DNA from 4 places in the Streptomyces globisporus C-1027 genome. Region 1 is predicted to be linked to each of the others. Evidence: riboswitches for the same ligand, from Rfam matches in the RefSeq annotation. Region 1 holds a riboswitch; each other region holds the start of a gene.
What was found. Region 1 has a riboswitch for cobalamin ahead of WQO_RS24035 (ribonucleoside-diphosphate reductase subunit alpha). Riboswitches for the same ligand answer to the same signal wherever they lie in the genome.

Region 1 (5,378 bases):
ACCCGCGAAGCGGCCCTCCTGCCGTGTGGGCCGGCTGAACTCCTTGACGAGGTCTGCCACTTCTATGACGGGCATGTCCGCCTCTCTGGAGCGATCCGGGCCCGGTCGGGCGTGATCGATCTGAGAGTGTGCACGCCGAGGCTTGGTCTAGTCCAAGTGTTTTTCCGTTCGGCCGGTTCTCGTCATGCCGTCAGGGGACGCGGAAGGCCCCACCGTGCTCAGCGGCACGGTGGGGCCCTTCAGATTCCGGAGCGGGTCTAGAAGTCGTCGTCGAACCCGACCGAGCCCTCGACCGCCACCTGGTAGGCGGACGGGCGGCGCTCGAAGAAGTTCGTCAGCTCCTGGACGCCCTGCAGCTCCATGAAGGAGAACGGGTTCTCCGAGCCGTACACCGTCGGGAAGCCGAGGCGGGCGAGGCGCTGGTCGGCGACGCACTCCAGGTACTGGCGCATCGACTCGGTGTTCATGCCCGGCAGGCCCTCGCCGCACAGGTCGCGGCCGAACTGGAGCTCCGCCTCGACGGCCTCCTTCAGCATGTCGGTGACCTGCTGCTGGAGCGCGTCGTCGAAGAGCTCCGGCTCCTCCTTGCGGACGGTGTCCACGACCTCGAACGCGAAGTTCATGTGCATCGTCTCGTCACGGAACACCCAGTTGGTGCCCGTGGCGAGGCCGTGCAGCAGACCGCGCGAGCGGAACCAGTACACGTAGGCGAACGCCCCGTAGAAGAACAGCCCCTCGATGCAGGCCGCGAAGCAGATCAGGTTCAGCAGGAAGCGACGGCGGTCCGCCTTCGTCTCCAGCCGCTCGATCTTCTCGACCGAGTCCATCCACTTGAAGCAGAACTGCGCCTTCTCGCGGATCGACGGGATCTCCTCGACCGCGTCGAACGCCGCCGCCCGGTCGTCCGGGTCGGGCAGATAGGTGTCCAGGAGCGTCAGGTAGAACTGGACGTGCACGGCCTCCTCGAAGAGCTGCCGCGACAGGTACAGCCGCGCCTCGGGGGAGTTGATGTGCTTGTACAGCGTCAGCACGAGGTTGTTCGAGACGATCGAGTCACCGGTCGCGAAGAACGCCACCAGCCGCCCGATCATGTGCTGCTCACCCGGCGACAGCTTCGCGAGGTCGGCGACGTCCGAGTGGAGGTCGACCTCCTCCACGGTCCAGGTGTTCTTGATCGCGTCCCGGTAGCGCTCGTAGAAGTCCGGGTAGCGCATGGGACGCAGGGTCAGCTCGAATCCCGGGTCGAGCAGGTTCTTCTCGTTGCTGGTGGTGCTCATTACTGGCAGGCCTCGCAGGACTCGGGGTTCTCAAGAGAGCAGGCGATGGCGTCCGCGTCGGGCGCCGAAGCCTGCTGTACGGGAATGGGGGCGGCGGCCGACGCCTGGCCGGACGCGGCACGGGCGATCCGGGTCGCCGGGCGCGAACGCAGGTAGTACGTCGTCTTCAGCCCCTGCTTCCAGGCGTACGCGTACATCGAGGAGAGCTTGCCGATCGTCGGCGTCTCCAGGAACAGGTTGAGCGACTGGCTCTGGTCCAGGAACGGCGTACGGGCCGCCGCCATGTCGATCAGGCCGCGCTGCGGGATCTCCCACGCCGTGCGGTACAGCGCCCGCACGTCCTCCGGGATCCAGGCGAAGCCCTGCACGGAGCCACTGGCCTCGCGCAGCGCCTCACGGGTGCGGGCGTCCCACACGCCGAGCTTCTTCAGCTCGTCCACCAGGTAGGCGTTGACCTGGAGGAACTCACCGCTGAGCGTCTCGCGCTTGAACAGGTTGGAGACCTGCGGCTCGATGCACTCGTACACGCCGGCGATCGAGGCGATCGTCGCGGTCGGCGCGATGGCGAGCAGCAGGGAGTTGCGCATCCCGGTCTTCGCGACCCGGGCGCGCAGGGCGTCCCAGCGCTCCGGCCAGTTCAGCTCGGTGGCGTAGTGGTCGGGGTGCAGCACCCCGCGCGCGGCACGCGTCTCGGACCACGCGGGCAGCGGGCCCGAGCGCTCGGCGAGGTCGCAGGACGCCTCGTACGCGGCCAGCATGATCCGCTCGGAGATCTTCGTGGAGAGCGCGCGCGCCTCGGGTGAGTCGAACGGCAGGCGCAGCTGGAAGAAGACGTCCTGGAGGCCCATGGCCCCCAGGCCGACCGGCCGCCAGCGGGAGTTGGAGTTCCCGGCCTGCTCGGTCGGGTAGAAGTTGATGTCGACGACCCGGTCCAGGAAGGTCACGGCCGTACGGACGGTGGAGTCCAGGCGGTCCCAGTCGATCGAGCCGTTCGCCACGAAGGCGCCCAGGTTGACCGAGCCCAGGTTGCAGACGGCCGTCTCGCCGTCGTTGGTGACCTCAAGGATCTCCGTGCACAGGTTCGACGAGTGCACGACCCGGCCCGGCTCGGCGGTCTGGTTGGCGGTCCGGTTGGAGGCGTCCTTGAACGTCATCCAGCCCTGGCCGGTCTGCGCGAGGGTCCGCATCATCCGGCCGTACAGCTCACGCGCCGGCATCGTCTTGCGGGCCAGGCCCTTCGCCTCGGCCGCGCGGTAGGCCGCGTCGAACTCGTCGCCCCACAGGTCGACCAGCTCGGGCACGTCCGCCGGGGAGAACAGCGACCACTCGGTGTCCGCGTCGACCCGGCGCATGAACTCGTCCGGGATCCAGTGCGCCAGGTTCAGGTTGTGCGTACGCCGCTGGTCCTCACCGGTGTTGTCGCGGAGCTCCAGGAACTCCTCGATGTCCGCGTGCCAGGTCTCCAGGTAGACCGCCGCGGCGCCCTTGCGCCGGCCGCCCTGGTTCACCGCCGCCACCGAGGCGTCCAGCGTCTTGAGGAACGGCACGATGCCGTTGGAGTGCCCGTTGGTGCCCCGGATCAGCGAACCCCGGGCGCGGATGCGGGAGTACGACAGACCGATGCCGCCCGCGTGCTTCGAGAGCCGCGCCACCTGGTGGTAGCGGTCGTAGATCGAGTCCAGCTCGTCCTTCGGCGAGTCCAGCAGATAGCAGGAGGACATCTGCGGGTGCCGCGTACCGGAGTTGAAGAGGGTGGGGGAGGACGGGAGGTAGTCCAGCTTGCTCATCAGCCCGTAGAGCGCGGCGACCTCGTCCAGCGCCCGCGCCGACTCGTCCTCGGCGAGGCCCGCGGCCACGCGCAGCATGAAGTGCTGCGGGGTCTCGATGACCTGCCGGGTGATCGGGTGGCGCAGCAGGTAACGGCTGTGCAGCGTACGGAGACCGAAGTAGCCGAAGCGGTCGTCGGCGCCCTCGGCCAGCGTCCGCTCGACCAGCTCGTCCAGCGCCTTCGCGTGCAGCTCGACGAAGGCGGCGGTGCGGTCGGCGATCAGGCCCTCGCGGTGGCCCACGGTGACCGAGGCGGAGAAGGACGTCGCGCCCTGGCCCGCCGCCTCGTCGGCGATCGAGAGGGTCAGCAGCCGGGCGGCCAGCCGGGAGTACGCCGGGTCCTCGGAGATCAGCCCCGCGGCGGCCTCGGTGGCCAGCATGCGCAGCTCGGCCTCGTCGGAGCGGGCGTTACGCCCGCGCAGCGCTGCGGCGGCGACCCGTCCGGGGTCGGTGTCGGGAAGATCGACGGTGAGGTCGGTCAGGGTCCGCAGCAGAGCGGTCCCGGGTCCGTCGTTCGGGACTTTCCCGGCCGTGGTGGACGCTGCGGACTCGGCGGATTCGGTGGCTGAAACCGGATCGGCGGGCGCGATGGTCACTGGGCTTTCCCTCGCTCGGCAGGGGGCCTGTGGAAGGCGGGGAAGCCGGGCAGCGCGAAACCCGGGGCGGGGCAGCACTGCTGACGGCGTCCACCGGCCTATCCGCGAGGCCCGGACGTCTGGCATCCGGTTCGGTCGAGCCGGACGCACTGTCGACAGGTCTTCGGACTTGCAGGTGCGCAAAAGCACACTGATCACACCGTTGCGGGACAGTTCCGGATTCGCACCGGATTCCCCTGCGGCGACAGCGAGGTCGAGCATACATGTGGGGGCCGCCAGATGCTGCGGCCCCCACATGTTGTGTCGCGTCGATTTCATGTGCCCCTCAGGACACCGCCTCCAGCGGCAGCCGGAAGGTCATGAGCCGTAGGCCCGGCACCGGTTCCCAGTCCCGTTCGGGGGTCCGCAGAAAGCCGAGCCGCCGGTAGATCCTATGGGCTGAGAGCATGGCCGGCTGCGTCGACAGCACCAGCGCCCGGACACCTTCCGCCGACCGGGCCCGCTCGATGCACGCCCGTACGAGCGCCTCTCCCACGCCCCGTCCGCGCCCCTCGCGGGCCACGGCCAGCATCCGGAATTCGGCCTCGTCCGGACCGGCGATGTCGCGCCACGGCGTGCCGGGAGCGGCATAGGTCACACCGCCGAGCACCGCCCCGTCCGCGTCGAGCGCGACCAGCGTCTCCGCCTCGGCCGCCCGCTGCTCCACCGCCCGCAGTTTGCGGAGATACGGGTCCTGCGGCCCGTGCAGCAGACCGTCGCCGAGATACGCCTCGGCGACGATCTCGCCGAGCACGCCGTACTCGGCCGGCTCGGCCACCCTGATCGTCAGATCCATCAGCCGCTCGCTCCCACTTCGTTGTCCGGGGCCCCGTCGCCCTCCGTCGGCAGATCGCCGCGCTCGACCGGCGCTCGCCCGGAGGCCTCCCCGGCGGGCGGCAGTACCTGGTCCAGCTCGTAGTCGTCGGCGCGGTGGGCGGCCCGCGCCGCCGCACGCAGCGTCGGCCGGTCCACCTCCTGGCGTGTTCCGCTCAACGTCACCACCAGGCCGTCCTGTTCCCGGGCGTAGGAGTGGCCCGACTCCGTGGCGCTGTACCACTGTCCGCCGTCGCGCTCACAGGTCACCAGGGGCTGCTGGCCGCCGCCCGGCGCGGGGCCGTCCGTGCAGTCGGCGTCGGCGTGCGGGAGGCGTTCCACCGACAGCCGGATCTGCCCGCCGTCCGGCTCGGTGTAGACGCTGCCGAACCCGTCGTCGCCGAGCACCCCGACGGACTGGCGCGCCAGGGTGTAGCCCGCGGCCTCGGTCACCCACACATGCTCCGCGACGAGCTGCGCGGCGCTCGCCCGCGCCTCCAACTCCGCCCGGTCGGGCGCCGGATCGGCCGAGGAACTCCGGTCGGCCGCTGTCTGCGAGCCGGGCGCCGGCTCGGTGCCGCAGCCCGTCGCCGCCAGGGCCAGGGTCATGGTCAGCGTGGTGGTCAGGAGGAGGGGCCGGAGCCGGGGCGGCCGGAAGCGCGGTGTCATGGGCACATCCTTGTCTAGGGCGAGGGCGCGGTGTTCCGGACGGCGATGTCCGGTCGGGGGCGCGGAAAGGGGCCGCCGCGCCCCTGGACGGGATGCGGCGGCCCCGGTGGCGGCCCGTGGTGCTCAGCAGCAGCGGAAGCCCTCGCGGGGATCCGCC
Region 2 (5,378 bases), 3.8 Mb from region 1:
ACGCCTTCGCGCTCGACGTACGAAGCACCCATGGCCGCCGCGTCCAGCAGCAGGTCCACCAGGTGGTCGTGGAGGAGGTTGACCTCGTCGACGTACAGGATCCCGCGGTGCGCGTCGGCCAGCAGCCCCGGCTCGAACGCCTTCACACCCTCCGAGAGCGCCCGCTCGATGTCCAGCGCCCCCACGAGCCGGTCCTCGGACGCCCCGACGGGCAGCTCCACGGTCCGCGCCGGACGCGACACCCCGGCCGCCTCCGCGTGCGGCCCGTCGGGACACGCCGGATCGGGCGAGACCGGATCACAGGAGAACCGGCACCCGGGTACGACGGGGACCTCGGGCATCAACGCGGCGAGGGCCCGCACGGCGGTGGACTTGGCGGTCCCCTTCTCACCCCGCACGAGCACCCCGCCGACGGCCGGACTGACGGCGTTCAGCAAGAGCCCGAGCCGCAGGTCGTCCTGCCCGACGATCGCGGTGAAGGGATACGGCGTACTCACAAGGCCTCCTGGTCGACATGCTGTTCAGCTTCTTGCCCGAGCCCGTGGGGCGTGGCTTCCGCGGACCCGGCATCCTCAAGCCTCTGGCCCCTTGACCCAGCGGACCCGGCCATTTCAAGCCCCTCCGGCGATTGAGGAGCGGGGTCCGGGGCAGCGCCCCGGCTCTCCGGCCCACCCGCCCCCACCGGCGGCGCCCCCGGCGGCACGAACGGCAACCCCCCAGGCGCACCCCCCTCGATCAACCCCCACAACGCATCCGTGTCCGCATGCTCCTCCACCAGATCCCCGAGCCGATCCAGCTGCTCCTCCCGCAGCACCCCGAAACTCGTGTCCGGCGCAGGCACGAACCGCCGCCCGGCGGCCCGCGCCACCTCCACCAGGAACCGCCGCCGGAACGCATCGCTCTCCAGCGACCCGTGCCAGTGCGTCCCCCACACCGCCCCCACCCGGCACCCGTCCAGGAACGGCTCCCCGCCCCGTACGTCGGCCACCCCGTGGTGGATCTCGTACCCCTCCACCGGCTCGCCCAGCGCCGAACCGACCGGCCGCGCCAGCGTCTTGTCCCGGTCGAAGCGAATCCGTACGGGAAGGACCCCGAGCCCGTCCACGACCCCCGCCCGCGACTCCACCTCGTCCTCGATCCGCTCACCGAGCACCTGGAACCCGCCGCAGATCCCCAGTACCGGCCGGCCCTCCGCCGCACGCCGCACCAGCGCCTCCGCGAGACCGCGCTCACGCAGCCAGGCCAGCGCCTTCACCGTGCCGCGCGTCCCCGGCACGATCACCAGATCCGCGTCGGCCAGCTCCTCCGCCCGGTCCACGAACCGCACGACGACGCCCGGTTCGGCGGCCAGCGCGTCCACGTCCGTGAAGTTGGACATCAACGGCACCGCGCAGACCGCGACCCGCAGCACGTCCTCCCCGTGCGGCGGCGCCACGACCGACTCCCGCACCGCACCCCGCAGGGAGACCCGCAGGCCGTCCTCCTCGTCGATGCCGAGCCCGTGGGCGTACGGCAGCACCCCGTACGTCCGCCGCCCGGTCAGCCCGTACAGCATGTCGAGCCCCGGCTCCAGCAACGAGACGTCGCCCCGGAACTTGTTCACCAGGTAGCCCGCGACCAGCGACTGGTCCTCCGCGCTCAGCAGCGCCGTCGTCCCGAAGAACGAGGCGAAGACCCCGCCCCGGTCGATGTCCCCGACGACCAGCACGGGGAAGCGGGCGGCCCGCGCGATCCCCATGTTCACGATGTCGGTGCGCCGGAGGTTGATCTCGGTGGGGGAGCCCGCCCCCTCGCAGATCACCGCGTCGTACGTCGACCGCAGCTCCTCCAGGCAGTCGGTCACCGTGCCGAGCAGCGCCTCCTGACGGCCCCCGTGGTACCCCCGGGCGCTCATCTCGCCGACCGGCTTCCCCATCAGGACGACCTGGCTGGACCGGTCGCTGCCGGGCTTCAGCAGCACCGGGTTCATCAGTGCCGTCGGCTCCACCCGGGCGGCCTGCGCCTGCATCGCCTGGGCGCGCCCGATCTCCGCGCCCTCGCGGGTCACGAAGGAGTTGAGGGACATGTTCTGCGCCTTGAACGGCGCGACCTTCACCCCTCGGCGCACCAGCCAGCGGCAGATGCCCGCCGTGACCACGCTCTTGCCCGCGTCCGAGGTCGTTCCCGCGACCAGCAGCCCGCCGCCCCTCATGCCCGCCCCCGTTCCCGTACGGCACTCCACCGTGTCGCACCGCTCATGCCCGTCCCCGCTTCCGCCCCGCGACCGACCGCCGCGCGGCCAGGTGGCCCGCCGCCAGCCGGCCCGCCACACACACCCCCAGGGCCAACGCACCGACCCGGCGCGACAGCCGCACCGCGCGCTCGATGTCCGCGCCCCGGACCTCCCGCCCGGCCGCCCCGTTCAGCACCGGCCGGTGCTCGACGCGCCCCGCGTACGCGAGCGTGCCGCCCAGCCGTACGCCGAGCGCCCCCGCGAACGCGGCCTCCACGGGCCCCGCGTTCGGGCTCGGGTGGCGGTGTGCGTCCGCCTTCCAGGCGCGTACGGCCTCCGAGGGCCGCCCGCCGCCGACCACGGCCAGCGCGGCCGTCAGCCGGGCGCCCGGCCACCCCGCGACGTCGTCCAGGCGGGCCGAGGCCCAGCCGTAGCGGCGGTGACGGGGCGACTTGTGGCCGACCATCGCGTCCAGCGTGTTCACCGCCCGGAACCCGACCAGACCCGGCACCCCGCCGATCGCCCCCCACACCAGCGCGCCGACGACGGCGTCCGACGTGTTCTCGGCGACCGACTCCACGACCGCGCGGGCGATCCCCGGCCCGTCCAGGGAGTGCGGATCGCGCCCGCACAGATGCGGCAGCCGCTCCCGGGCCACCTCCAGGTCCCCGGCGGCCAGCGCGCCCCCGATCGCGCGGGCCTCGCGGCCCAGCGACGTACCGCCGACGACGGACCAGGCGGTGGCGGCGGTCAGCGCGACGGCGAGCGCGGGGCGTCCCCGTACGGCGCGGGCGGTCAGCGCGGCTGCCCCCACAGCGCCTCCGGCGCACACCAGGGTGTGCAGCGCGCCCCGGCCACGGTCGTCACGCCACAACAGGGACTCGACCCGCGCCGCGGCGCGGCCGAATCCGGCGACGGGGTGGCCCCGCCGGGGATCGCCGAGCAGCGCGTCGGCGACCATCCCGGCCGTGGCGCCGTACGCGAAGATGCGATCGGCACGCACGGCTCAGCCCGTCGCGGAAAGAGGCGTTCCGGCACGGAGGGGCACAGGAAGCGGCGCAGGGAAGGGCGCACGGCGGCCGGGCATGGCGTAGGTCCTCACTCAGGGTCCGCGCCCTGGTTCGACGTGACCGACGACGAGAGTCTCCTGGCTCCCGGATCCGCAGTTCCCCCGGCCTTCCAGCCCGCGTACCGCGAGCCGTGACGTCCGGTGTGGGGGAGTGCTCCCCGGTGACAGTGGCGGGACCGCGCCGGATTCGCACCGGCTTCCTCTGCTGTCGCCGTAAATGGCTCCGGCAGTCCACCACGCCCCGAGAACAGCCGTCAACTCGCTGTTGACCTGCGAGGCTCCACTGTGGGCGGACGCACATCGGGCCGGACACACGAGGTGTGTCCGGCCCGAAGGGAGTGCGAGGAACGCGGGGGTGCGGCGTCAGGCGACGATCAGATAGATCCCGTACGAGACCGCCGCGACGCACAGCGCGAAGCAGGCGTACGCGCCGGTGCGCGCCAGCGCGACCGACCCGCCGGAGGCGCTGCCTCCGGCCGTGGCGGACTGCTTGGAGAGAGCGACGATGCCCAGGGTGAAGAGGCCGACCAGCGCGACGGTGACCACGAGGCTGACACCGAAGACGGAGGCGAGAGCTGCCCAGTCGATTTTCATGCGGATCTGTCCTTACACCTTGGCCGGCGGCCGGGCCGGGTCGTCGGGCGCCGAAGCCGGGGCCGGGATGCTGGAGATGAGCTCGGGCTCGGAGGCCGGGACTCCGATGGGCGGCGGCTGGACCGCGGCGATGGCCGTGGTGACGACGCCCTGGGGCTCGTCGCCGTCCGTGTCGTTGACGTTGGTGTGGTCGACCGGCTGGCGGCGCGAGGCCACCCAGATGGCGAACGAGCCGCCCACCAGGATGACCGCCGTGACGGCGATGCCCCAGGGGCCCTGCTTGGTCAGGAACTCGGCGCCCGCGCCGACCAGACCCGCGGCCGGCAGGGTCAGACCCCAGGCGACGAACATCCGGGTGGCGGTGGACCAGCGGACCACGCCCCCCTTACGGCCGAGGCCCGAGCCCATCACGGCGCCGGAGCAGGACTGCGTGGTGGAGAGCGAGAAGCCGAGGTGCGAGGAGGCCAGGATGACGGTCGCCGCGCTGGTCTGGGCGGCGAAGCCCTGCGGCGGCTGGAGGTCGGTCAGGCCCTTGCCCATGGTGCGGATGATGCGCCAGCCGCCGAGGTAGGTGCCGAGCGCGATGGCGACACCGGCGGAGACGATGACCCACATGGGCGGGTTGGAGCCGGGGGCCAGGACACCGCTGGTGACCAGGGCGAGGGTGATGATGCCCATCGTCTTCTGGGCGTCGTTGGTGCCGTGGGCGAGCGAGACGAGACCGGCGGAGGCGATCTGCCCGGCCCGGTAGCCCTTGGCGGTCGACTTCAGCTGGTTCGGGTCGGTGACGTTCCGGTTGATCCGGTACGTCAGCCGGGTGGCCAGCATCGCGGCGATACCGGCGACGAGCGGGGCGGCGATCGCGGGGAGCAGCACCTTGGTGACGACGGTGCCGCCGTTGATCGAGGACCAGCCGGCCGACATGACCGCGGCGCCGATCAGACCGCCGAACAGGGCGTGGGAGGAGCTGGAGGGCAGCCCCAGCAGCCAGGTCAGGAGATTCCACAGGATGGCGCCGACGAGCGCCGCGAAGATGACCTCTGTTCTGATGCCGTCTTCGTTGACGATCCCGCCGGAGATCGTCTTGGCGACCTCCACCGACAGGAACGCGCCGATCAGGTTGAGAACGGCGGACATGGCCACCGCTGTCTTGGGCTTCATCGCGCCGGTCGAGATGGTGGTCGCCATCGCGTTGGCGGTGTCGTGGAAACCGTTCGTGAAATCGAACACGAGAGCTGTTACGACCACAATCGCAAGCAGCAGCGTGATGTGTTCCATTTACCCAGGCAATCGTTCGACGTCAGTGGCTCGTGGACCGTAGGCAACCTGAGTGAACGGAAGATGAACTGGGCAGGGCGTTGCGGTGACTCCAAGCGGAGTGAGCGGCTTCCGCTTGTGTGCGGGTGAAGTTGTGCGAGGCCGGTGGGGCGCGGCGTGGGCTGCCCTTTGCCGCCCGTTGACGAACATTTTGAACGGCCGTTCGGCACCCGGAAGAGATCCCCG
Region 3 (5,378 bases), 1.2 Mb from region 1:
TCCGGGCCGTGCTGGTTCAGATCGCCGAAGCCGGACCGCTTCCACCCGCCGAACGTGTGGTACGCCACCGGCACCGGGATCGGCACGTTGACGCCGACCATGCCGGTGTCGACGCGGCGCGTGAAGTCGCGGGCGGTGTCGCCGTCGCGGGTGAAGAGCGCGACGCCGTTGCCGTACGGGTGCTCCGAGGGCAGCCGCAGGGCCTCCTCGTAGTCCGCCGCACGGACGACGGACACCACCGGGCCGAAGATCTCCTCCTGGTAGATCCGCATGTCCGGGGTGACCCGGTCGAAGAGGGAAGCGCCCGCGAAGAAGCCGTCCTCGTGGCCCTTCAGGGTGAAGTCCCGCCCGTCCACGACCAGTTCGGCGCCCTCCTCGACGCCGAGGTCGACATAGCCGCGGACCCGGTCCACCGCGTCCCGGCCCACCAGCGGCCCGAAGTCGGCGTCCGGGTCGTCCGAGCGGCCGATCCGCAGCTCGGCGATCCGCTCGGTGAGCCGGGCGACGAGCGCGTCGGCGGTGGCCTCGCCGACCGGCACGGCCACCGAGATCGCCATGCACCGCTCGCCCGCCGAGCCGTAGCCGGCGCCGATCAGCGCGTCCACCGCCTGGTCCAGGTCGGCGTCCGGCATCACGATCATGTGGTTCTTCGCCCCGCCGAAACACTGCGCCCGCTTGCCGTGGGCGGCGGCGGTGGCGTAGATGTGCGCGGCGATCGGCGTCGAGCCGACGAAGCCGAGCGCCTTGACGCGCGGGTCCTCCAGAAGGGTGTCAACGGCCTCCTTGCCGCCGTTGACGACATTGAGGACGCCCGGCGGAAGCCCCGCCTCCAGGAACAGTTCGGCCAGCCGCAGCGGAACCGACGGGTCGCGCTCCGACGGCTTCAGGATGAAGGCGTTTCCGCAGGCCAGGGCGGGGGCCGCCTTCCACAGCGGGATCATCGCGGGGAAGTTGAACGGGGTGATGCCCGCGACCACTCCGAGCGGCCGGCGCAGCGAGTGGACGTCTATCCCGGCGCCCGCGTTGTCGCTGAACTCGCCCTTCAGCAGATGGGGGACGCCCGCGGCGAACTCCACCACGTCCATTCCGCGCGCGATGTCGCCGTGCGCGTCGGCCACGGTCTTGCCGTGCTCGGAGGAGAGCAGCCGGGCCAGGGAGTCCTTCTCCTTCTCCACCAGCTGGAGGAAGCGCAGCAGCACACGGGCGCGGCGCTGGGGGTTCCACTCGCCCCACTCGCGCTGCGCCTCGACGGCGTCGGCGACCGCCGCCTCGGTCTCGGCCCGGTCGGCCAGAGGAACCCGGGCCTGCACCCGGCCGGTGTTGGGATCGAAGACATCGCCATAGCCGCCCGAGGTGCCGGACGTGTGCTTGCCGCCGATGAAATGGGTGAGTTCGCGGACCATGGAGACCTGCTCTCGTCGGTGAGATCGTCAGGAGAGATCCGGGGATGGCGCACGGCTGCCACCGGCCCACGCACCGGTCGGGTGCACGGGGGCGCGGAAGGGCTGCCGCCGGAGGGGGGCGCGAAGGGCGGAGGCCGTCAGGGGGCGGGGAGAACCGCTCGCCGGGACGTGCCTGCGGGGCCGTGGGTGCGGACCGGTGCCATGCGTGTCTGCTCCATCCTCGTGGAAACACGGAACATCCCGCGGCCGGTATCCTGACTCCCGGATCGACGCCCGTCCCCCTGCCTTCCCGACGGCTGCTGCACCGTCAGTGGCGTGTCCTGCGAGGACGGACTCCCCGGTCACAGTGGCGGGACCGCGCCGGAATCACACCGGCTTCCCTGACACCACGGGCCTTGAGGGCGATCAGCTGCACACCGACCACCCCGCTGCTCACGAACATATAGTTGGACGTCCTAGTAAGTCCACCCCGCCTCGCCCCTGGCATGATCGGCCGACATGGCAGACAAGGCAGACATGGCACATGCCGGCGAGGCCCCCCGGCACGTCCTCGTCATCGGCATCGGCGCCGGTGACCCCGACCACCTGACCCTCGCCGCGGTGAAGGCCATGCGCCGGGCCGACGTCTTCTTCGTGCTCGGCAAGGGCAGGGAGAAGGAGTCGCTGACCCGGCTGCGGCGCGACATCCTCGACGAACACCTCACCGGCCCCTACCGCGTGGTGGAGGCCGGTGACCCGTGGCGCGACCGCACCCAGGAGGATGCCGCGCGCTACACCTCGGCGGTGCACGACTGGCGCCACCGCCGCGCCGACATCTGCGAACGCCTGATCATCGAGGAGCTCGCACCGGGGCAGTGCGGAGCCTTCCTGGTGTGGGGCGACCCGGCCCTGTACGACAGCACCCTCGCGATCCTCGACGACATCCGGGGGCGCGGCACGGTGGAGTTCGGCCACGAGGTGATTCCCGGCATCAGCAGCGTCTCCGCCCTCGCCGCCCGGCACCGCGTCACCCTGAACCAGGTCGGCCGCCCCATCCACATCACCCCCGGCAGACGGCTGGCCCAGGGCTTCCCCGAGGACGACGGCGACATCGTCGTGATGCTCGACGGCCATGAGACCTTCACCCGTCTGACGGGCCGGGGCCTGTGGATCCACTGGGGCGCGTACATCGGCACCCCCGACGAGATCCTGGTCTCGGGCCCGCTCGACGAGGTGGCCGACGAGATCAGCCGCGTGCGCGCGGAGGCCCGCGAACGGCACGGCTGGATCATGGACACCTATCTGCTGCGGCAGGGGCCGAGCGATGAGAAGGCGGCGGCCGGCGAGGAGACGGCGGGCCGCCCGGCGGACGGCGCGGACGGTTCGGTGGGCGGCCCGCTCGGCTGACCGGCCGGCGTCAGCGTCGGGACTCGTGTTCCCGGATGACGCCCAGCCCATGACCGAGGCTCGGGCACTCGGCGCTCAGGTCGTCACCGCGCACCAGGTAGTTGTCCACCCGGCCGTCCGTCGGCCGCTCGACGGCGCGGTACTGCGTGCCGTTCACGGTGATCGTCCAGTCGTCGCCGTCCTGGGCCCACCCGACTGTCTTCTTCATATGACGTCTTCCGTTCCTCGATCGGCCCTCCGGGGATCGGCAGGGCCGTGTAGTGGGAAGAAGAACGGCTTGTGACGCTCCGTGGTTCCGCATTCCCCTACGCCATTCGGTTACATCTGGGTCACTGCCTCCGCACAGTCGAGACGGGCGACCTGACCGACAGTCAGGGAGCGGGTGGCGAACAGTCGAACGGTCGGGGAACCCATGACGCACACCACTGGGTAGACACTGTCTACTCGGTGGTGCTAGAAGTTCTCCATGGAGGACGGAACCCCGCTGCGGGAACGACTGGTGGACATCGGCGTCGAGATCGTGGCGGCCGAGGGGACCGCGGCGCTGGGGCTGCGGGAGATCGCCCGGCGTGCCGGTGTCTCGCACGGTGCTCCGCGCCGCTACTTCCCGACCCACCGCTCGCTGCTCTCCGCCATCGCGGGACGCGGGTTCGACGCCTTGAAGGACCGGCTCGACACCTCCCTCCGGCCGGACGGCGACCCGCGCGCCCAGGTGTGTCTCCTCGCCGACGTCTACGTCGGTTTCGCCGTCGAGCACCGCCCGATGTTCGAGCTGATGTTCCGCCACGACCTGCTGGACGGCGGCGACGAGGCCGACGGCCGGCCCAGGCTGCGGGAGAAGACCCTCCCGCTGTTCGCGTCGCTCGTCGCCCTGGTCGCCCGGCACCAGCAGACCGGAGCCGCCCGCCGGCCGTCCCCCGGACCCGAGCCCGCCCCGGATGTCGTGGCCGCCGCCCTCTGGGCGAACCTCCACGGCGTCGCCCAACTGTGGAGCTGGGGAAGCCTGTCGCTCACCCTCGACGCCCCCTCGCCGGGCGACCCGCACGCCCACGAGAGCCTGGCGCCGCTGATCGCCCGGACCGTCGACGCCCACCTCGGACCGGCGAACCCGTGACCGGCGCCGCGACCGCCTCCGTCCGGCCCCGCCTCGCCCTCGCGGGCAGCATCGCCGGGGCGATGATCGTCGCGCTCGACGGCTCCGTCCTCTTCGTGGCCCAGCCCAGCCTGCAGCGCGATCTCTCCGCGAGCCTCGCCCAGGTGCAGTGGACGAGTACGGCCTACCTCCTCGCGGTGGCGAGTCTTCTCGTCCTCGCCGGACGGCTGGGGGACCGGTACGGCCACACCCGTCTGCTCCTCACCGGATCGCTCGGCTTCGGGGCCGCGTCCGCGGGCATCGCCGTGGCGCCCTCGGTCGGCTGGGTCATCGCGCTGCGCGCCGTACAAGGCGTGTGCGGAGCCCTGCTGCAGCCCGCGACGCTGGCGCTGCTGCGCCAGGTCTACCCGCCCGACCGGCTCGGCCCGCCGGTCGCCCTGCGGACCAGTGCCATCGGGGCAGCGGCAGCCGCCGGTCCGCTGCTCGGCGGCTTCCTGGTGGAGCAGTTCGGCTGGCGGTCCGTGTTCGTCATCAACGTGCCCGCCGCGCTCGTGATCGGCCTGCTCTGCCTGGCGGCCCGCGTCCCGGCGGCCAGGGGTGACCGGGACGCATCCCACCGCCTGGAGGCGGGCGGAGCTCTCCTGCTCGCGGTCGCCCTCGCCCTTCTCGTGAACGCCCTGGCCGGAGTGGAACTGCACGGCTGGACCGACGGGCGCACGGTGGGAGGGCTGCTCGCCGCGTCCGCCGCCGCGGCTGTCCTCGTCCGCCACCAACGCCGCAGCCACCATCCCCTGGTGCCCGCCGCGGTCGCCCGGTCGGTGCCGGTCACCGCCTCCATGGCGATGCTGCTGTTCACCGCGAGCGGCATGTTCGGCGCACTCTTCGTCAGCACGTACTTCCTGCAGTACGCGCTGGGCCTGGACCCGCTCGACAGCGTCCTGCGCAGCCTGCCCCTGACGGCGATGATGATCGTCGGCGCCCCGCTCGCGGGGCGGCTGCTGCGCGTGCTGGGGGCGCGGACCACCGCGCTCGGCGGCGTCCTGCTGGTCGTTCTCGGTACCGGATGGCTGGCCGGGACCGGCAGCGGCACCGGACCGGTGGTGATGGGCGCGGCATTCGCGCTGCTGGGCGCCGGATACGCCACGGTGATGGTCACGGCCACCGGGACGGTGGTGGGCGACGCGCCGACCGGATACGCCGGAGTGGTGGGCGGTCTCAAGCAGACCGCCGTGAACATCGGTCCCGTGCTCGGCATCGCCGTCGCCGCCGGTCTGCTGCCCGCGGCCGGCGGCGTACGGGCTCAGAGTTGGGAGGGGGCGATGAGTACGGCGCTCCTGGTGCTCGCCGCGACGGCCGCGCTCGCGCTGGTCCCGGCCGCGTTGCTGCCGGGCGCGCGCACCGGACCGCCCCCGGGCGACACGGGCCGGGGACGGCCGGAAAAGGCCGCCCCGTGTCTCACATCACCGTCCGAAGTGTGAACAACGATGTGCGCCCGG
Region 4 (5,378 bases), 1.8 Mb from region 1:
CGGTAGAGAGCCGGGGCGCCCACCTTCGCGGCCTCGCACACGGCGCGCGTGGAGATGTCGCCGTCGGGCGATTCCCTGACCAGGGTGGCGGCCACTTCCAGGATGCGTGTCCGGGTACTCGTGCTCACCGGAGGGACGCTATCAAGCGGCACGGCGGCCCTCAGACGATGCCGCCGTTGGCCCGCAGCACCTGCCCGTTGACCCAGCGGGCCGGGCCGGCGAGGAAGGAGACCACCTCGGCTATGTCCTGCGGGGTCCCCAGCCGTTCCAGCGGCGGCTGGGCGGCCATCCGTGCGACGGTCTCCTCGTCCTTGCCGTCCAGGAAGAGGGCGGTGGCGGTCGGCCCCGGAGCCACGGCGTTGACCGTGATGTCCCGGCCGCGCAGCTCCCGGGCGAGGATCAGGGTCATGGCCTCGACGGCGCCCTTGGTCGCGGCGTACGCGGTGTAGCCGGGCAGGGCCAGCGACAGCACCGAGCTGGAGAAGTTGATGATGGCCCCGCCCGCGCGCAGCCGCCGCGCCGCCTGCTGGTCGACGACGAACGTGCCCCGGATGTTGGTGCGGAGCATCCGGTCGAGAGTATCGAGTTCGAGCTCGGCCAGCGGGGCGAGTGCCATGACCCCCGCCGCGTGCACCACCACGTCGATCCCGCCGAACGCATCCTCGGCGGCATCGAAGAGAGCGGCGACCGCCACCTCGTCGGCCACGTCCGCCTGCCGGGCGATGGCCTCGCCACCCGCGGCGGCGATCGCGGCGACGGCGGCTTCGGCCTCGGTCTGGTTGCCCGCGTAGTTCACGACGACCGCGAAGCCGTCGGCGGCGAGCCGTTCGGCGCTCTCGCGGCCGATGCCCCGGGACCCTCCGGTGACCACGGCCACCCGGCGAGGGGCGGATGTCGATGCGGTTGCGGACTGATCGGTCATGGCATTGCTCCTGGCGACTGGGGTCGCGGCCGTTCCGTGAAACCCGATGAGATCAACGCTAACACCATCGCGTTATCAACGCTACCCCTCGATCGTAGCGATGCTACTGAACATCGCTACCCGCCTCCGCGCCCGCCCGCACACCACAGAACCCGCCGGATGCTCCCCGGCGGGTTCTGTGGTGTACATCAGTCACTACGTGCGCGCGTCGGCACGCGCGGGCTCAGCCCACCGCACTCGCGGTACGCGGCGCCGCCGCACGGGGGGCGGGCGTCAGAAGCCGCTCGGTGAGAAAGCCGAAGACGATGCCGAAGGTGCTCCACAGCGTCGCCTGGACCGCCAGCGTCGAGAGTCGGAACTCCCACAGCAGGGTCGCCGGGAAGTCCTTGCCCACCTCGTCGAAGGAGGGCAGGAAGGCGTAGGCGAGACCGATCAGCAGGACGAAGCCCGCGACGACCGCGATGCTCGCGTTCCAGTTGCCCAGGCGGGGTGCGAGCCGCTTGCCGATGATGACGGCGGCGACGGCCAGCAGCACACTGAGGGCGACCATCAGGAAGAACAGGGTGGTGCGCTTGCCGATGGTGTCGGGGTTGCCGACGGCGGGCGGGTTCGCCGGGTACTTGAGGAACGGTACGACGTAGACCGTGAGCAGGGCGGCGCCCGCGATCAGCGCCGCCGTGGCCCGGGGGCCGAAGTTGCCGATGCGGCCCAGGGCGTAACAGAAGACGAGGGCAGCGATTCCGCCCACCGCGACGCCGAAGACCAGGACGCCGGTGGCGAGTCCCCCGGTGGCCTGCATGGTGCGGCTGACCAACTCCTCGCCGCCGCCGTGGTCATGACTGTGGGCCTCTTCGAGGGCGATGGCCGCGTCCACCTGGGACTCGCCGAGGAAATAGGCCACGACGAGCGCGAGCGCGCCCGCGATCAGGCCCGCGAGCATGCCGCGCACGAGCAGGGCTCTGACAGATATGGGGTTCACGATGGTTTCCTGATTTCTCTTGCTTGCCGCTGCCGGGCGCGTCCGCTGATTCCCCGGCGGATGTTCTCTCCGGCGGGGCCTGGTTCCTCAGATGTCTCAGTGGCAGGGGAAGCCGAGCAGGTGGCGGCCGTCGTGAACCCACTCGTGGACGCCTTCGCCCGAGATGAGTGCGGTGGCGCCCTGTTCGGCGCCGACGAAGTACAGCAGGACGAGCATGAGAATGCCGAAGAAGACCGCCCAGGGGGCAATGGCTTTCGCCGAGATCGGAGTGATCTCGGATGTCCCCGTAGCGGAAACGGCGGACTGTGCCATGGCAGAACCTCCTGTGGGAACACGCGTCCCTGTTGTGGTGCCTCAGACGAAGGTGCCGGGTCTGACTTCCCGCCCGAAGGCGGGTTCACAGTGGCGCGACCGTGCCGGATTCTCACCGGACTTCCGTCCCACCCTCGTCATGGTCGACGAGACCATACCGCCTGTACGCAGGCGCCGCCATGGTCAAATGTGCAGCGTCACGGGGGCCGAATTCCTTGGGGCGACAGGGCTGCGGGGCCACTGGTGCCGGATTGAAAGCAGGGACATGACAGTACGGGTGATGTTGATCTCACCGGCGATGAACGCGGCGCTGCGGGAGGCGCGCTTCGACGGCGACTCCCCCCTGGACCGGTCCGGCCGGGAGAGTGCGCGGGCCGCCGCCGGTACGGTGCCGACGGCCGGGCTGGTACTCAGCGGCCCCTCCGGCCAGTGCCGCGAAACCGCTGAGGCCCTCGGCCTGACGGCCCGGACCGAACCGGCCCTGGGGGGCTGGGACCTGGCGGACTGGGCCGGCCGCCGCCTCGACGAGGTGGCCGCCGCCGAACCCGCGGGGGTGGCGGCCTGGCTCGGCGACCCGTCGGCGGCTCCGCACGGCGGCGAGTCGCTGTGCGACCTGGTGACCAGGACCGGGGCGTGGCTGGACTCCCTCGGGGGGCCGGACGCACCCGGCGCTCGTTTCCTGGTGGTGGCCGAGGCCGCCGTCGTCCGGGCGGCGGTCGTCCACGGCCTGCGCCTGCCGGCGGAGGCGTTCTGGCGGCTGGACGTCGCCCCGCTGATGCTGACCGAACTCAGCGGGCGCTCCGGCCGGTGGAACGTGGGGCTCGGGCGCCCGCTCACCGCTCCCCCGGCCGGCTGACCGGCACGGCCCGGCGCTCACCGGCCGGCCACCACAGCCCACCGCTCCTCACGGCCGACCGGCCGTCACATTCCTTTGCTCTCCCGCCAGTCGGGCCGGACCAGCACCGCCGTGGCGACGATGTCGCCCTCGACCCGCCAACGCCCGTGCAGCGTCGTGGGCAGGGCCGGATCGGTGAGCAGCAGACGGGCGGCGAAGGTGCCCTCGGCGGCGGTGGGGCCCTGAGACCCATGGTCGCTCCCCGGACCGTCGGTGCGATGGAACGTCAGATCGGCCTGGTCGAAGTCGAGTTCGACACCGGTGACCGGATACCAGGTCTTGAAGACGCTCTCCTTGGCGCTGAACAGGATGCGGTCCCAGTGGATCTCGCCCGTCCCCTCCGGCGCGGGCGGACCGATCCGCTCGCGCTCGGCGGGCAGGGCCACCAACTCCCGCACCCCGGTGGGGAGCGGGGCATGCGGCTCGGCGTCGATGCCCAGCGACAGCACGTCCGTCGCACGGGCCAGCGCGGCTGCCCGGTAGCCGACGCAGTGGGTGAGCGTGCCGACGATTCCCTCGGGCCACAGAGGTCTCCCCCGGTGACCGTGGAGTACGGCCGCGGGCGGCAGGCCGAGTCCGGCCATGGCGCGCCGGGCACAGGCGCGGGCCGTCGCGAAATCGTTCCTGCGTTTGGCCACGCTCTTGGCCATCAGCGCCTCCTCCTCGGGGAAGAGGGCTCCGTCAGGGACGGTCTCCGCGCGGGTGGACGCCGAGGAGACGTCGGCGGGCAGCAGCAGCTCGATCACGAGGTGCCTCCGGGGGTGCGCGGATGTGCGGACGGTCCGGCCCCGGTCCGTTCCGGTGGGGCGGGCTCACCCTCGTACGGGAGGATCTGCCGCAGCAGGCCGCGCGGGTGGCCCCGCTCGCGCCATTCCCGGGGGTAGCCGATGGAGACCTCCTCGAAGCGCACTCCGTCGTACCAGGTCGTACGGGGGATGTGGAGGTGGCCGTAGACGACTGCGGCGACGTTGAAGCGGCGGTGCCAGTCGGCGGTCAGTTCGGTGCCGCACCACTGGGCGAACTCCGGGTACCACATCACCGACGTGGGTTCCCGGACGAGCGGCCAGTGTCCGGCGAGGACGAGGGGTATCTGCGGGTCGTGCTCCGCGAGCCGGCGGCCCGTCTCGGCGACCCGGGCGCGGCACCAGTCCTCCCGGGTCGGATAGGGGTCGGGGTGCAGGAGGTACTCGTCGTTGCAGACGATGCCGCTCTGGTGCGCCACGGCGAGCGACTCCTCCTTCGTGTGCGTTCCCGGGGCGCGGAAGGTGTAGTCGTACAGGAGGAAGAGCGGCGCGATCGCCACCGGCCCTTCGGGGCCCGGCCAGAGCGGGAAGGGGTCCTCCGGAGTCGTCACTCCGAGCTCCCGGCACAGCTCGACGAGATGGTCGTAGCGGGCCTGCCCGCGCAGTTGGACCGGATCCTTGGACACGGTCCACAGCTCGTGGTTGCCGGGGGTCCAGATCACCTGGGCGAAGCGTTCCGCGAGGAGCCCGAGCGCCCATCGGATGTCCTCGGGCCGCTCCGCCACATCGCCCGCGACGATCAGCCAGTCCGCGTCGGACGTCGGCTGCAGGGACTCGACGATCGGCCGGTTGTCGCTCACCGCCGCGTGCAGGTCGCTCACGGCCAGCAGACGGCCCCGGCCCGGCTGCGGGGATGGGTCGCCGGGGGCCGGTGCGGCGGCGGGTGCACCGTGCGGTGCCGGGTCGCTCGGAGGAGTCATGGGCGCTGGGTTCCTGATCTGTCGGCGGTCGTCCGGCTCCGTCCGCACGGTGGGGAGCCCCTGGGAACGTAGCCTCTCACGCTCCCCTCCAGGATCTCCCGGGGGTTTCGGACGCGGCCGCGTCGGCTGCCGGGAGTTCTGTCGTACGGGCGCCGCGCCGTCAGTCGTCCTGTGTGCGGCGGGAGTTCAGTTCGTTCACCGCTCCGAGCGCGTCGCCGATCGTCGTGTAGTCGACGGCGATGAAGGTGACCGGGCTGCCGCGCTCCGCCTCACAGGCCCGGGTCCGCTCCAGGACCCAGTCGCGGGCGTTGACACGGCCGGCGTCCAGGCGGCTGCCACCGGCGTTCGTGATGAAGTGGTTGAGCAGGAAGAGCTGCTTGCCCGTGCCGCCCCGGTAGGGGGCGCAGGTCATCTCCGAGGGGCTCCGGAAGGCGAACGGGGTCTCCATGCCGTACCGGTAGAAGTTGCGGTACCAGGGGGCCGGGCCGTCGGCCTTCTCGGCGAACACCACCAGCCTGCGGCCGCTGTCGATCATCTCCCCCAGAGT

Region 2: another riboswitch for cobalamin. It lies ahead of WQO_RS07085 (cobalamin biosynthesis protein); the one in region 1 lies ahead of WQO_RS24035 (ribonucleoside-diphosphate reductase subunit alpha).
Region 3: another riboswitch for cobalamin. It lies ahead of WQO_RS29230 (CoA-acylating methylmalonate-semialdehyde dehydrogenase); the one in region 1 lies ahead of WQO_RS24035 (ribonucleoside-diphosphate reductase subunit alpha).
Region 4: another riboswitch for cobalamin. It lies ahead of WQO_RS31885 (CbtB domain-containing protein); the one in region 1 lies ahead of WQO_RS24035 (ribonucleoside-diphosphate reductase subunit alpha).

The regions. Positions count from the first base shown of each region.
Region 1 is NZ_CP013738.1:5,421,540-5,426,917, forward strand. It holds gene WQO_RS24025 (ABC transporter ATP-binding protein) at 1-75, opposite strand, end outside; gene WQO_RS24030 (ribonucleotide-diphosphate reductase subunit beta) at 258-1,277, opposite strand; gene WQO_RS24035 (ribonucleoside-diphosphate reductase subunit alpha) at 1,277-3,700, opposite strand; cobalamin riboswitch at 3,838-3,961, opposite strand; gene WQO_RS24040 (GNAT family N-acetyltransferase) at 4,026-4,535, opposite strand; gene WQO_RS24045 (hypothetical protein) at 4,535-5,221, opposite strand; gene WQO_RS24050 (YbdD/YjiX family protein) at 5,345-5,378, opposite strand, start outside.
Region 2 is NZ_CP013738.1:1,618,501-1,623,878, reverse strand. It holds gene WQO_RS07095 (putative cobaltochelatase) at 1-497, opposite strand, end outside; gene WQO_RS07090 (cobyric acid synthase) at 494-2,191, opposite strand; gene WQO_RS07085 (cobalamin biosynthesis protein) at 2,235-3,215, opposite strand; cobalamin riboswitch at 3,333-3,510, opposite strand; gene WQO_RS07080 (hypothetical protein) at 3,645-3,875, opposite strand; gene WQO_RS07075 (inorganic phosphate transporter) at 3,888-5,153, opposite strand.
Region 3 is NZ_CP013738.1:6,619,963-6,625,340, forward strand. It holds gene WQO_RS29230 (CoA-acylating methylmalonate-semialdehyde dehydrogenase) at 1-1,403, opposite strand, end outside; cobalamin riboswitch at 1,631-1,809, opposite strand; gene cobF (precorrin-6A synthase (deacetylating)) at 1,902-2,789, shown strand; gene WQO_RS29240 (hypothetical protein) at 2,800-2,997, opposite strand; gene WQO_RS29245 (TetR/AcrR family transcriptional regulator) at 3,256-3,903, shown strand; gene WQO_RS29250 (MFS transporter) at 3,966-5,360, shown strand.
Region 4 is NZ_CP013738.1:7,218,995-7,224,372, reverse strand. It holds gene WQO_RS31900 (TetR/AcrR family transcriptional regulator) at 1-128, opposite strand, end outside; gene WQO_RS31895 (SDR family oxidoreductase) at 161-922, opposite strand; gene WQO_RS31890 (CbtA family protein) at 1,146-1,901, opposite strand; gene WQO_RS31885 (CbtB domain-containing protein) at 1,998-2,213, opposite strand; adenosylcobalamin (AdoCbl) riboswitch at 2,259-2,352, opposite strand; gene WQO_RS31880 (histidine phosphatase family protein) at 2,479-3,069, shown strand; gene WQO_RS31875 (4'-phosphopantetheinyl transferase family protein) at 3,135-3,854, opposite strand; gene WQO_RS31870 (metallophosphoesterase family protein) at 3,851-4,831, opposite strand; gene WQO_RS31865 (phosphoinositide-specific phospholipase C-related protein) at 4,992-5,378, opposite strand, start outside.